DNA from 2 places in the Peribacillus sp. NPDC060253 genome. Region 2 is predicted to be linked to the other one. Evidence: riboswitches for the same ligand, from Rfam matches in the RefSeq annotation. Region 2 holds a riboswitch; the other holds the start of a gene.
What was found. Region 2 has a riboswitch for S-adenosylmethionine ahead of ACFWE9_RS22290 (methionine biosynthesis PLP-dependent protein). Riboswitches for the same ligand answer to the same signal wherever they lie in the genome.
Positions count from the first base shown of each region.

Region 1: linked by a shared signal. The riboswitch ahead of mtnW (2,3-diketo-5-methylthiopentyl-1-phosphate enolase) and the one ahead of ACFWE9_RS22290 (methionine biosynthesis PLP-dependent protein) in region 2 are both predicted to bind S-adenosylmethionine.

Region 1 is NZ_JBHXAS010000019.1:15,084-22,481, reverse strand. It holds gene ACFWE9_RS07505 (pyridoxal phosphate-dependent aminotransferase) at 1-872, shown strand, start outside; SAM riboswitch class I at 995-1,147, shown strand; gene mtnW (2,3-diketo-5-methylthiopentyl-1-phosphate enolase) at 1,250-2,482, shown strand; gene ACFWE9_RS07495 (2-hydroxy-3-keto-5-methylthiopentenyl-1-phosphate phosphatase) at 2,489-3,148, shown strand; gene ACFWE9_RS07490 (methylthioribulose 1-phosphate dehydratase) at 3,145-3,774, shown strand; gene ACFWE9_RS07485 (cupin domain-containing protein) at 3,800-4,333, shown strand; gene ACFWE9_RS07480 (CobW family GTP-binding protein) at 4,458-5,384, shown strand; partial or broken gene ACFWE9_RS07475 (DUF2188 domain-containing protein) at 5,444-5,596, shown strand; gene ACFWE9_RS07470 (hypothetical protein) at 5,648-5,890, opposite strand; gene ACFWE9_RS07465 (hypothetical protein) at 5,966-6,265, shown strand; gene ACFWE9_RS07460 (YncE family protein) at 6,385-7,347, shown strand; gene ACFWE9_RS07455 (response regulator transcription factor) at 7,354-7,398, shown strand, end outside.
Region 2 is NZ_JBHXAS010000123.1:3,757-11,154, forward strand. It holds gene ACFWE9_RS22270 (ABC transporter ATP-binding protein) at 1-576, shown strand, start outside; gene ACFWE9_RS22275 (ABC transporter ATP-binding protein) at 573-2,591, shown strand; gene ACFWE9_RS22280 (type B 50S ribosomal protein L31) at 2,728-2,976, shown strand; gene metC (cystathionine beta-lyase) at 3,085-4,266, opposite strand; gene ACFWE9_RS22290 (methionine biosynthesis PLP-dependent protein) at 4,263-5,375, opposite strand; SAM riboswitch class I at 5,462-5,575, opposite strand; gene fumC (class II fumarate hydratase) at 5,913-7,295, shown strand.

The sequences.
Region 1 (7,398 bases), on a different contig from region 2:
TCTTTGGTGGAAAGGCAGGACTTGTGGAATTGCCACAATGTTTATTGAATCCTGGGGATACGATTCTGGTTCCTGATCCCGGCTATCCTGATTATCTTTCCGGTGTTGTTCTAGCTCAGGCAAAAACGGAAGTCATGCCGCTGACAGAAGAAAATGGTTTTCTTCCGGATTACAAAGATATACATAGTGACGTGCTTGATAAAGCAAAAATGATGTTCTTGAACTATCCGAATAATCCTACTGGTGCATCTGCAACTTTAAGTTTCTTTGAGGAAACGGTCTCCTGCGCAAAAGAGCATTCCATTTGTGTGGTCCACGATTTTGCATATGGGGCGATAGGATTTGAAGGGAAAAAACCGATAAGTTTTCTCCAAGCTGAGGGAGCGAAGGATATAGGAATTGAGATATATACACTATCGAAAACATATAATATGGCAGGGTGGAGAGTCGGCTTCGCAGTTGGGAATAAAAGTGTCATAGAAGCGCTTGAGCTTTTGCAAGACCATCTTTATGTGAGTCTCTTCCCGGCGATACAAGAAGCAGCGGCAAGTGCTTTACTTGACTCGCAGAGTTGTGTAGAGGAGTTAGTGAAGAAATACGAGGGGCGAAGGAATGTTTTCATTGAGGGATTACAGGCCATCGGCTGGGATGTCAAAGCTCCGGACGCCTCTTTTTTTGCCTGGCTCAAGATACCAAAAGGGTTTACATCCGAGAGTTTTGCGGATTATTTATTAACGCATGCCCACGTAGCTGTAGCTGCTGGAAATGGATTTGGTGAATTTGGCGAAGGGTACGTCAGGGTAGGGCTTCTTACTTCCGAAGAACGGCTTAAAGAGGCTGTCGAACGGATACGCGCATTAAACATATTTTAACTGGGGGAGAAGTTATCCACCTTAAATAATCATAAACCTATTGACAATGTACGGATTACCTGTCAGAATACAAACTAAATTCTTAATCTTTCGATACTTAAACATAACTATATATCAGCGTTTTCTTATTTTGAGCAGGTGGAGGGACTAGCCCTATGAAGCCCAGCAACCGACCGTAATTCCATTGTAAAATGGGGCGGAATTCTTCGCCGGATTTTCTTGAAATCCACAAGGCACGGTGCTAATTCTTGCAGCTAATGGCTGGGAGATAAGAAGATGGCTTTTTAAAGCCTCTTCATTGTGAAGGGGCTTTTGCCAATTTGAGATTTAAAGTTAATGACTTCGAGATTCTACTAACGTGTTATAGGAGTGATCAGATGAGCGAGATAATCGCTACTTACTTAATTCATGATTTTGATGGAAAACATGAGAAAAAAGCAGAAAGCATTGCCTTGGGTTTGACTGTGGGAACATGGACGGACCTGCCCCATTTAGTTCAGAAGCAGCTGGAAAAGCATAAGGGACGTGTCGTCTCTGTGACACCATTAGCTGAAGAAGAGAAGGCTAACCGCTATTTTGATCGTAAAGTGTACCGTTCATTCATTAAAATTGCTTATCCAGCAGGGAATTTCTCTAATGATTTACCCGCAATCCTCACGACGGTCTTCGGTAAACTTTCATTGGACGGTGAAATTAAACTGATCGACTTGGATTTTATCGGTGATATTCACAAGGCTTTTCCTGGTCCGCAATTTGGTATTGCAGGCATAAGAGAGAAGATTGAAGTATATAATCGGCCTCTTGTGATGAGCATTTTCAAAGGTGTGTTAGGACGGGATTTAACATTCCATAATGAGCAACTGAAGCAACAGGCATTAGGAGGTGTCGATCTTGTAAAAGACGACGAGATTCTCTTTGACCAGGAACAGACTCCTTTTATCGATCGAATTAAAACCGGAAAAAGAATATTGAATGAAGTCTATGAAACCACTGGTCACCGAACTTTATATGCTGTCAATCTATCAGGGAAAACATTTGAATTATTGGATAAGGCAGAGCAAGCGGCTGAAGCAGGGGCAGATGCTTTATTGTTCAACGTTCATACATATGGTTTGGATGTAATGCAAGCCTTGCGTGAACATGATCGAATCAAGCTGCCGATCATGGCACATCCCGCATTTAGCGGAGCGTTGGCTTCTTCATCTTTTTATGGAATCGGCTATCCATTATTGCTTGGTAAATTAGTGAGGCTATCAGGTGCAGATTTATCCTTATTCCCATCCCCTTATGGAAATGTCGCACTTGAAAAAGACGAGACATTAGCCATTGCAAAAGCTCTGACAAAAGATGAACTTTCTTGGAAAAAGGCCTTCCCTGTTCCTTCAGCTGGTATTCATCCGGGCATGGTTCCCGACCTAATCAAGGATTTCGGTATAGACAGCGTAATCAATGCCGGAGGTGGTATCCACGGACACCCTGACGGAGCAGAAGGCGGGGCCAAGGCTTTCCGTTCTGCTGTGGAAGCCGTTCTAGCAGGAAAGGACCTATCTGAAGCGGCGGCTGAGGAAGAAACACTAAAAAAAGCTCTTGTTTTATGGGGAGGCTTATAAGAAATAATGAAACCGATCATCTTTTGTGATTTTGACGGTACGATCACCAACACAGATAATATCATTTCTATCATGAAAAAATTTGCGCCTCCAGAATGGGAAGAGTTGAAAGATGCGGTTCTTCAACAAAAAATCAGTATATCCTCTGGGGTAGGCGATATGTTTTCCCTGCTTGACAGTACCTTGAAGGATGAAATCATTCAATATGTAATAGACACAGCTGGCATTCGGCCAGGGTTTTATGAATTCGTTGAGTATACGAAACAAGCTAACATTCCTTTATATATAGTAAGCGGAGGCATGGATTTTTTTATCGAACCTCTTTTACATGAAATCTTGCCCCCAGATTCCGTTTTTTGTAACAATGCCTACTTCGATAAGGAAAGGATCTATATAGAGTGGCCCAATGCTTGTGATGACCAATGTAAAAATGATTGTGGCTGCTGTAAGCCTTCAATTATGAGGGAAATTGCAGGCGAGGATGATTTTAAACTCGTCATCGGAGATTCAGTGACTGATTTTGAAGCAGCAAAACAGGCTGATTTTGTCATTGCTCGTGACATTCTGCTTGAGAAATGTAATAAAGATGGAATCCCACATCAAGGATTTGAAACGTTTTATGATGTAATTGACATTTTAAAGCAGCGGGAGGAGCCACGGGCATGAACACACAGAGTAAAGAATGGCTGGAATTGGCGGAGATTAAAGCAGAACTGGCCGAAAGGGATTGGTTCATGGGAACAAGCGGGAATTTATCCATTCGTGAACCCAAAAGCCCTTTCTTTTATATTACGGCAAGCGGTAAGGATAAACGAAAGCAATCGGATTCGGACTTTTTACTGGTGGATTTAAAAGGAAACCCAGTTGAAGAAACGGAGTTAAGACCTTCGGCCGAAACTTTGCTTCATACCGTTATTTACGGGAAAACCAATGCGAACTGTGTACTCCATATCCACACAGTGGAAAATAATGTGATGTCGGAATTGTACGGGGATGAAGGTCAAGTGACTTTTCGGAATCATGAAATCATTAAAGCGACTGGTAGGTGGGATGAAGATTCAGAGTTTCGCATTCCAATCATATATAACCACGCTGACATTCCGCTGTTATCTGAAAAATTCAAGCCGCATGTCGAAGAAGACTCTGGTGCCGTGCTCATCCGTAATCATGGTATAACGGTTTGGGGTGAAAGCGGGCTCGAAGCAAAAAGAATACTTGAAGCTTGTGAATTTTTATTTCAATATCAACTTTTGCTCAATCAACAACAGGCACTTGCAGGTTCTGTAAAATAAAAACTATATCGAGGAGGAATGAATGATGGCGACAATTAGATTCCATGAAACAAACGAGGTTATTGAAAACGGTGAACAGGTAAAAGGTTTTTTAGAAACACAGGGCGTAATATATGAGCAATGGGATATTTCGAAATTACCAGCTCATCTTGTAGAAAAATATGATCTAACAGATGCTGACAAAGAGGAAATCCTTTTAACATTCAAATCCGAGATAGCGGAAATTTCGGAAAGAAGAGGCTATAAAGCGCATGATATCATCACATTATCCGATGCAAATCCAAACCTGGATAAAATGCTTGAAAACTTTAAGCAGGAACATCACCATGAGGATGACGAAGTGCGTTTCATAGCAGGCGGAACGAGTATCTTTGCCATTGAAGGCAGTGATAAACAGTGGTTTGATGTACGGCTTAATCCAGGAGATCTGATTAGCGTACCAGAATCAACAAGACATTATTTCACGTTGGCGGAGGATAGGAAAACCGTTGCAGTTCGGATTTTCGTTACAGCGGCGGGCTGGGTGCCAATTTACGATAAAGACGAAGTTCAAGCATGAGTCATTGTTGAAAAACCAGCTTACGGGCTGGTTTTTTTATGTGGTCCCGGCAAATGATTTAGAAGGATAAGTATGATAGAATTTAACGGAATCAAATTTAACAGGATCATAGGAGCAGATACGAATGAAAACAACGGAAGTTTACATATTAGGCGGTTTTCTCGGCAGCGGGAAAACGACGCTTCTACGAAATATTTTAAAACAGGAAAGTGAAGCGGGTAGAAAAGTGGCCGTTCTTTTAAATGAACTCGGCAGTGTATCGGTGGACAGTGGGTTGATAGGTGATGAAGTCCCTCTGAAGGAGCTTTTTGACGGGTGCATTTGTTGTACCATTCAGGATAAGCTGGAGGTACAGCTCCATGAATTGTTAACTGAAAACGACCTGGACGCCGTTTATATTGAAACCACAGGCGCTGCACATCCTGTTGAAGTACTGGATGGTATCATGTCGCCGCTTTTCGCTAAAAGGCTAGAATATAAAGGGATTATAACAGTTGTCGATTTATTAAGGTGGCGCGATCGGGAAGAGCTCTCGCCGCAGCTGCGGCAGTTGCTTGCTGAACAAATTCACCATGCGGATTTCATATTATTGAATAAAGCGGATTTAGTTAGTGAGATGGAAGCCGCACAGCTGATTTATACGATACAGGCGCTGAATACGGATGCGGTATGTTTATTGACAGAGTATGCAGCCGTTTCCTTGGCATCGCTGCAACAGATGCAACGAAAAAAACAAAAGGGCGTTCAAAAGCTTAATGTCCACGACCATTTGCATCTATCTGCAGTCGTTCATACTTTTGAAGGAGCTGTGGAACAAACTGACTTTGAAGATTGGCTTAGGTCTCTTCCGGAAACGGTCTATAGAATGAAAGGATACATTTCCTTTACACATTCACAATACCCTCATTTATTCCAATACTCATACGGAATGCCGATGTATATGAATGAAATGATAAAAATGCCATTGAATATCGTCATAATCGGGGAAAAGTTGGAGAGGGAGAGTATTATCAGTACGTTGAAGGCTTTGGAAGCGAAAGCGGCTCAATAACGTTTACCGCCTATTTATGAAGGGAAATATTAAAGAGACTTTCTAAGGAGGCGGTATACATGCCATGGAATAATAATGATTACCCGGATTCAATGAAGAATTTAGATAAAGATGTCAGGGAAAAGGCTATTGAAATTGCAAATGCAATGTTGGATGAAGGATATGAGGATGGAAAGGCCATTCCAATTGCCATAGACCGGGCTGAAAAGTTTGTGGGAAAAGATTGAAAAAATGGTCAGACCCATTATTGGGTCTGACCATTTTTATTGCTGCATTCCAAAGGCGGCAAATGTCTTTTCGTCTTCTATTAATCCGCAAGCAGCACATTGAACCCGAACTTCAGGACCATTATATGCTAGATGGAATGGCTGAAGGGAATCGTTTGAATATTGTTCAACAATCTCACCGGATTGCGGATCCTTTTTAATGGGGGTTGCTACTTGCTGAATGAGATTGAAGCGAGATTTATTTGTCCGGCAATTTGGACAGCGGTATACTTGAGACATTGTACTCACTCCCTTTTGAATTTTTAAAAGCGTAATCGTATTATTAAGATAGTCTTTACAAAGTTGATTCATAATATGTATAAATTAGTAATGGATGGAAGGGATAAAATGAAAGAAACAGACATGCAAGAAGAATTGTTGGAGGCTTATTTAAGTATATGGAATAATCGCAAGGTGACGGATGGAGACGGAAGGGAAGTGTTATCTGAACTCATCCGTCGTGAGCTTTTGGATGAAAATGCACATCCGCGTGCCCGAAAACCAGTCTTGGAGAAGTTTTACCTCAGCATTAAACGTGTGATGCAATCTTCACTTTCTAACGAGATGAAAACCGCGATCGCCATGGCCTATGTCACTGAACTGGAAAGATTATGATCGCCGTTCAGACACTGCGAATGCTGTTGGCAAATTTTCTTTTCCGCTTCATACTTTTTTCACAACTCATTGTTAAAATTTTATAAAACTAGTTATTTAATGAATAAGGAGCTAAAAATATGAAGTGGGGCATTGCGCTTTTACTTGCCGTCTTACTGCTTACTGGATGTACTAGCAGTAATACTTTTACTAAAATAAACAAAGGTGAATCTTTCTTGGCGACCGTCAATATCAAGGATACCTCCCTTACTTTCATAGATGAAAACTATCATGCTTTTGCCACATGGGATATTTCAGAACCATTTACCGGAGCGTTGCTACTGGCAGATAAAGATACTATCCTAATTTATGGGAAAGAGATGGAGAAAGTCCAGGCGTATTCTTTATCAGCTGGAAAACTGATTAACAGCTGGGAAGTAGGGAAAGGAATCGTCAATATGCAGTTGTTGCATGATGGAAAAAGCATCGTGGCAGTCAATCAATCGAATCACTCCATATACTTTTTTAATGATGAAGGGGAGGAGCAGGATATAGTCAAGGTAGGAAAAAGCCCCTTGACCGTTCTTCAAGGAGTGGAGGAGAATCGTTTGTATGTCATTAACTTTGGTGATACAAAATGTTCAGTGATAAATCTTGAAACGAAAAAGGTCGATTTTGAATTTCCTATACATAGTTCTAGCACCGGCTCTTTATTAAGGGAAGAAAAGGATGAAATATGGATAGGGGGCCATGGTGATGGGGACCAAGTGGAAGAAAATCTATATATTTATTCGGCAAGTACCGGAGAGTTGAAGAGTAAGTTGAAGGCTCCCACCATGCCGATAAAGTTCCTTGAGAATGATGATGGCATTTTTGTCCTTAGTCACGGTACAAGCTCCTTATATAAATTAAATGATCAATATGAGGAAGTGAAAAGCAAAGTGGTCGGCGTCAATCCTTTTGAAATGGCGAACTTTAAGGAAGATGTGGTTGTGGCGGGGTATGATAGTGATGAAGTGTATGTGATGGATACTGAAACAGTCGATGTTAAAAAAACGATTAAAGTCGGCGAAGGTCCATTTCAATTCATGTTGAGGGAGTAGATTGACATGCATGTTTACACCATTTTAGTCGTTGATGATGAAGAAGATATG
Region 2 (7,398 bases):
GGGGAAATATCTTTTGCCGGCATGCCGTTGGAGCAACTGGATCTTGAAGATATACGCAAATGGATCGGCTACGTTCCACAGGACCATTTTTTATTTTCAAAATCTGTGAGGGAAAATATCTTATTCGGTAAAATGGATGCAACGGAAGATGAACTGGCTGAAGCTATCCGCCTTGCTGATTTTGAGAAGGATTTAATGATGCTGCCCAATCGTCTTGAGACACTCGTCGGTGAGAAGGGTGTCGCTCTTTCTGGAGGGCAAAAGCAGAGGATCTCGATTGCGAGGGCACTGATCAAAAATCCGGAAATCCTTATATTGGATGATTCCTTATCTGCTGTAGATGCGAAAACGGAAACGACAATCATTGAAAATATCCAAAATGAACGGGCAGGGAAAACGACCATCATCACAACCCATCGCTTATCAGCCGTTCAACATGCGGATAGGATCATCGTGTTGGACAGTGGAGAGATCATCGAAGAGGGAACTCATGAGGATTTACTGCAACATAATGGCTGGTATAGGGAGCAATACGAGCGACAGCAGGTTGACGAAGGGACGGAGATGAAGGCATGAAGGTCGTAAAGAAACTGTTTGATTATGCTGCCCTTTATAAAAAATTGATCATTGGCGCATTGATCATGCTGACACTTTCAGTAGCGGCCGATTTAACGGGCCCATTCGTTGCCAAGAAAATCATCGACTCACATATACTTGGCATCGAATCTTCTTGGTATGAATCGGAAAAAGGAAAAGATGCTGTTAAGTATGATGAAAATTGGTATAAACGGGCGGATTACTTTACTGAAGGTGAGAAGAAAGGCAGAGAAGTCCATGTTTTGCAGGTTGGCAATCAATTTGTCTTCTTAAACGAAGGTATACCCATGGATGGCCGCAGAACCTTGGAGAACCAAACGTTAATCATCAAGAAAGACGGGAAAGAGCAAAGGGCGCAAGTAGAGAAATTGACGAGTCAGGAAGTGATGGGGTTTTACCAACCGGAAATCCCGCGAATCTTGAAGCTTGTGGCTTTTTACTTTGGCCTTGTCATCATCTCATCCATTTTTCAATATGGGCAAAGCTTTTATCTACAGAAAGCGGCTAACCGAATCATTCAGAGGATGCGAAATGATATTTTCACACATATTTCCCGGTTGCCGATTCGTTATTTCGATAATATGCCAGCGGGGAAAGTTGTAGCAAGGGTCACAAATGATACCGAGGCGATCAGGGAATTATATGTAACCGTGCTCGCCAACTTCTTTTCGAGCACGATTAATATCTTCGGAGTACTCATCGCTCTATATATTCTGGATGCACGTGCTGGTACTATGGGCCTTTTACTTATTCCAATCATCGTTATCTGGACGAAGGTATACCGTAAATTCGCCTCGAAATATAATCACATCATTCGGGAGCGGGTCAGTGATATTAATGGGATGATCAATGAATCCATTTCTGGAATGAACATCATTCAGGCATTTGGACGTGAAAAGGAGACGAAGCAATCTTTTGAAAGTTTAAACCGGGAGCATTATTCCTATCAAAATAAAATGCTCCATTTAAATTCGTTGACGGGTGGGAACTTGATTGGTGTCATTAAGGTTTTGGCGCTGATAGCATTCGTCTGGTATTTCGGTGGAATTTCACTTACAGCTAGTTCAGCGATTTCTTTAGGGATGATGTATGCAATTGTTGATTTGATCAGCCGCCTGCTTCATCCGCTTCACGGAATCGTCAATCAGTTCGCCAACCTGGAACAGGCACTCGTTGCAGGGGAGCGGGCATTCAGTTTATTGGATGAGCAGGGATTGGCAGTCAGTGATGAAAACATATCCAGATACAAAGGAAATGTGCAATTTGACCATGTTTCTTTTGGCTATAAGGATAATGAATATGTGTTAAAAGACATTTCCTTCTCAGCAAAACAAGGGGAAACGGTCGCCTTGGTTGGCCATACTGGTTCGGGAAAAAGTTCTATAATGAATTTATTGTTCCGTTTTTATGACAGCAGTGAAGGGCAAATCAAAATTGACGGAAGGGGTATTCTGGATATACCCCATCAAACGCTTAGGGAGCATATGGGAATTGTCCTTCAAGATCCCTATTTATTTACTGGCACCATCGCATCCAATATCTCCCTGAACCATAAAGGAATCACAAGGGAAATGGTTGAAAAGGCATTAAAGGATGTAGGAGGGGACAAAGTGCTGAAGCATCTTCCTTTAGGGCTGGATGAACCCGTGATAGAAAAAGGTGGAACCTTATCTTCTGGACAGCGCCAGCTAATCTCTTTTGCACGTGCTCTTGCATTCAATCCGGCGATATTGATTTTGGATGAAGCGACAGCAAGCATCGATACGGAAACAGAGGCAATTATCCAGGAGGGAATGGAGGTGCTGAAAAAAGGGAGAACGACCTTCATCATTGCCCATAGACTTTCCACGATTAAAAATGCCGACCAAATTCTGGTGTTGGATAAAGGGCGAATTACGGAGAAGGGTACACATGAAGAATTAATGGGATTGAAAGGGAAGTACTATCAAATGTATGAACTGCAGGCTGGTCCACATAAAGGGATGGCCGGGTGAAATACAATTGAATAAGGATGGATAGACAAGATTACACTATATTGTGGGTGCCTCTATTGGCACTCTCAAGCATAAATATTGATAATAGTTATCATTACGGTTAACATATATCTATACTAACAATGAGGTGATAATAGTGAAACAAGAAATTCATCCTGATTATCAACAAGTAGTATTTATGGATACCAACAGTGGTTATAAATTTTTGACGGGGTCCACAAAAACGTCCAATGAAACGATCGAGTGGGAGGACGGTCAAACGTACCCATTATTAAAAGTCGAGATCAGTTCAAATACGCACCCATTTTATACAGGCAAACAGAAATTCGCTGAAAAAGGCGGACGCGTGGATCGCTTCCTTGATAAATATAATATGAAGAAATGATAGTGAGGCCATCGAGAAATCGTTGGCCTTTTTTTGGCTGGGTTGAGAAAGAAGCGATATTTGTGCAAAAAAAGGGTGCCCATTATATATGAGGCACCCATCTTTTCATCATTTTGCAGCAATAGCTTCCCCTTTTGCAATACGTACAAGGGCGGCATCAAAGTCCTTGATTAAATCGTCCGGATTTTCAAGTCCGACTGAGAGACGAAGCAGGCTGTTGGTGATGCCTCGCTTTTCCCTTTCATCAGCAGGCATGGCAGCATGTGACATTTTAGCCGGGTAGGATAATATCGATTCGACCGCTCCAAGACTCACAGCAAAAACAGGGAGTTCAACAGTGTTCACGAATGAGCGGAAAATTTCCTCGCTTTCCAATTCAAATGATAAGACCGCTCCTGCACCAAGGGACTGTCCCTCCTGGATGGCATACTGTGGATGATCGGCAAGACCAGGATAATAAACTTTTTTCACTAATGGCTGCTCCTTTAAGTAGGAGGCAATCTTTTCAGCTCCTCTTTGGGAGTGTTCCATTCTGACCGACAATGTTTTCAGACCCCTCATTACTAGCCAGGCATCCTGAACACCAAGTACAGCTCCAAAGGAGTTTTGGAGGGAACCGAGTCTGTCTGCCAATTCCGGATCCTTCACTACGGCAAGTCCAGCTACTACATCACTATGTCCGGATAAAAACTTCGTCGCACTATGAAGGACAACATCAGCGCCCAGGTTCAACGGCTTTTGTAACGCTGGTGTCAAGAATGTATTATCAACAAAGCTTAAGGCACCTGCTTTTTTTGCGATATTACATACGGCTTGAATATCGGTCACTTTAAGTAAAGGATTTGAAGGCGTTTCAATGTATATGGCTCTCGTATTTGGCTGAATGGCCGCTTTGACGCTTTCCAGATCCGTCATGTCAACAAAGGTATGCTCAATATTGAAACGCGTCAGTACGCTTGTGACCATCCTGAACGTTCCGCCATACACATCTTCGGAAATGACGATATGGTCACCGGCAGACAACAAAAGAAAGGCGGTTGAGATGGCTGCCATACCCGATGAAAAGGCAAAGCCGTGAGTGCCCTCCTCAAGTTCGGCTATGATATCTTCAAGTGCCTCGCGAGTTGGGTTCCCGCTTCTGCTGTAATCATATTTGCCGAAAGAATCGATATCGGATTGATGGAAAGTGGATGCGTGCTGAATGGGGACGCTCACACCGCCTGTTGTTGGATCGAATTTATGTTGATTATGAAGTAATTTGGTTTCAAAACTAAAATCATGATCTGTCATCGTAGTGCCTCCCTTTTTACATGTGCGAATGCTTGCTGTAAGTCCCCAATCAAATCATCGCTATCCTCGATGCCAACGGAGAAGCGGAGCAGGCGATTACAAACCCCATTTGCCGTTCTGACTTCAAGCGGTATATCGGCATGTGTTTGTGTAGCGGGATAGGTGATGAAGCTTTCAACCCCTCCAAGGCTTTCTGCAAACGAAATTAATGAGAGCGATTGTAAAAATGGGTTGACCGCTGATTCATCAATGATACGGAATGAAATCATGCCGCCTCTTCCGGGATACAATACGTCCGTTACACAATCATGTTCCGATAAGTAATCTACAAGTATCTTGGCATTCTTTTCATGACGTTCCATCCGCAATGCCAGGGTTTTCATTCCGCGCATCAGCAGCCAAGAATCAAAGGGGCTCAAGACCGCGCCGGTACCATTATGATGGAAGGCAAGTGCCTCACATAAATCCGCGCCGCTAGCCACGATCAGTCCGGCAAGTACATCATTATGACCACCTAGATACTTGGTGGCACTGTGAATGACAATATCCGCGCCAAGCAGGATGGGTTGCTGAATAAGAGGCGTATAAAAAGTGTTATCAACGATTAACAATAGATTAAATTGTTTTGCCAGTGCGGCAACGGCGCTAATGTCCGTTTGCTGCATAAGGGGGTTAGTGGGAGTTTCGATGAAGATGGCTTTCGTGTGAGGAGTGATGGCTTTCTCGATATCCTCCAAACAACAAGTGTTTACATAGTCACACTGCAACCCCCATTTTTTAAAACCTTGTTCTAACAGTCGATATGTACCGCCATAAAGATCCTCGCTGACAATCCATGCATCGCCTGATTTAAATAAAGCCAGTATCGTGGAAATGGCAGCCATTCCTGAACTGCAGGCATATCCTTGGTCGCCTTTTTCCAAATCGGCAATGGATCGTTCCAATAGCTGTCGTGTGGGATTACCTGTCCTTGTGTAATCGAATCCTGTCGATTGGCCAATTCCTTCGTGGCGGAAAGCTGTTGAAAAGTATACCGGCGGATTGACTGTTCCCGTCGCCGTTTCACTGCGATTTCCTAATTGAGCAAGATATGTTTCGGTTTTGTACATAGTTTTCACTGCTCCTTTGAGTTATATAAAATAAAAAAAAGTCTTCTTTAAGAAGAAGACTTTGATTAAATGGGGATGAGTCATTCTTCTTATCTTCCAAGTTCACAAACTTGTGGAATTAGCACCTTTTCATTGGTTTGAAACAAATGAAGGTTGCTGAGGTGTCATCGGGCCATTCCCTCTACCTCTCTCGATAAGAGTTTAGATTATTCAATTTCTTTTGAATTTACTATATATATAAATTACTGTCAAGAACATTTTGGAAGGAAATTGCTTAGATGTGCAGGGTTGGGTCGGTTGGGGCCAAGCGGTATCGACACTTTACGTATTTTAAAAAAACATCAAAAATCTGCAGGGGGGCAGGGATAATCGCAATATTAAATGGATTATTTAGAAAAAGGGGAGGGGAAGCTGGACGGTTTTTTTGCTTTAAAATAATAAAATTTGTACAATGTATAGAGAGAAAAATAATACGACATTATTCATTTCATATACATAAGGTCTTCGATGAATAGTGCAAACTTAGGAGGAGAACACATGGAATACAGAATCGAACGAGATACGATGGGTGAAGTGAAAGTTCCTGCTGATAAATATTGGGGAGCACAAACTGAGAGAAGCCGCAATAATTTCAAAATCGGTAATGAAAAAATGCCAATTGAATTAGTACGTGCATTTGCATATGTTAAACAAGCTGCGGCAAAGGTGAACTATGATCTTGGTGATATTTCGGAAGTGAAAAAAAATGCCATCATTAAGATTTGCGGCGAAATTCTTGAAGGTACGCTTGATGAACATTTCCCGCTTGTGGTCTGGCAAACGGGAAGCGGCACACAAAGTAATATGAACCTGAACGAAGTGGTCGCTAACAAAGGGAATGAATGGTTAAAAGAAAATGGTGAATCTGAAACTCTTCACCCGAATGATGATGTTAACAAGGCACAAAGCTCCAATGATACATTCCCGACCGCCATGCACATTGCAGCCTTCATGGAAGTCGCTGAAAAATTGGTTCCTGCCATCAAAGCACTTCGTGATACATTCGATTCAAAAGAAAAAGAATTTTGGGATGTCGTGAAAATTGGCCGGACACACCTTCAAGATGCAACTCCACTAACTTTAGGACAAGAAATTTCCGGTTGGAAGGCGATGCTTGAAAAAGACTTGGCGATGATTGAGGAGAGCAGCCAAAAATTATTGAACCTTGCACTTGGAGGAACGGCTGTAGGAACGGGAATCAATACAAAAAAAGAATTCCCGGGACTTTCTGCTAAACAAATCGCAGCGGATACAGGACATCCTTTTGTCACTTCGGATAATAAATTCCATGCATTGACAAGCCATAACGAAATCGTTTATGCACATGGTGCATTGAAAGCACTGGCAGCAGATTTAATGAAAATTGCGAACGATGTCAGATGGTTGGCAAGTGGTCCTAGAAGCGGAATCGGTGAAATTGCCATTCCAGAAAATGAGCCAGGCAGCTCCATCATGCCAGGTAAAGTCAATCCAACACAAAGTGAAGCGCTTACGATGATTGCGACACAAATCGTGGGTAACGATGCGACAATTGGCTTTGCAGCAAGCCAAGGTAACTTCGAATTGAACGTTTTTAAACCTGTCATCATCTATAACTTCCTGCAAACGGTTAAATTATTGACGGAAGGCATTCACTCTTTCAACAATAATTGTGCGGTTGGCATCACTGCAAATGAAGATAAAATCAAAGAAAATGTAGAACGTTCCCTTATGTTGGTTACGGCATTGAACCCTCATATTGGTTATGAAAAAGCAGCCAAGATCGCCAAAACTGCATTCAAGGACAATTCTACGTTAAAAGAAGCAGCGTTGAAATTGGAATTCCTGACGGAAGATGAATTCAAAGCGTGGGTCGACCCAGCTAACATGGTTAATAAATAATGCCTAGGAATGCCCTCCCACTGTTTTTAGGGAGGGTGTTTCAATATTTGAATCATGGAATGAAAAAACTTAAGATCAAAACGTTATCTGAAACAGGAGGAAA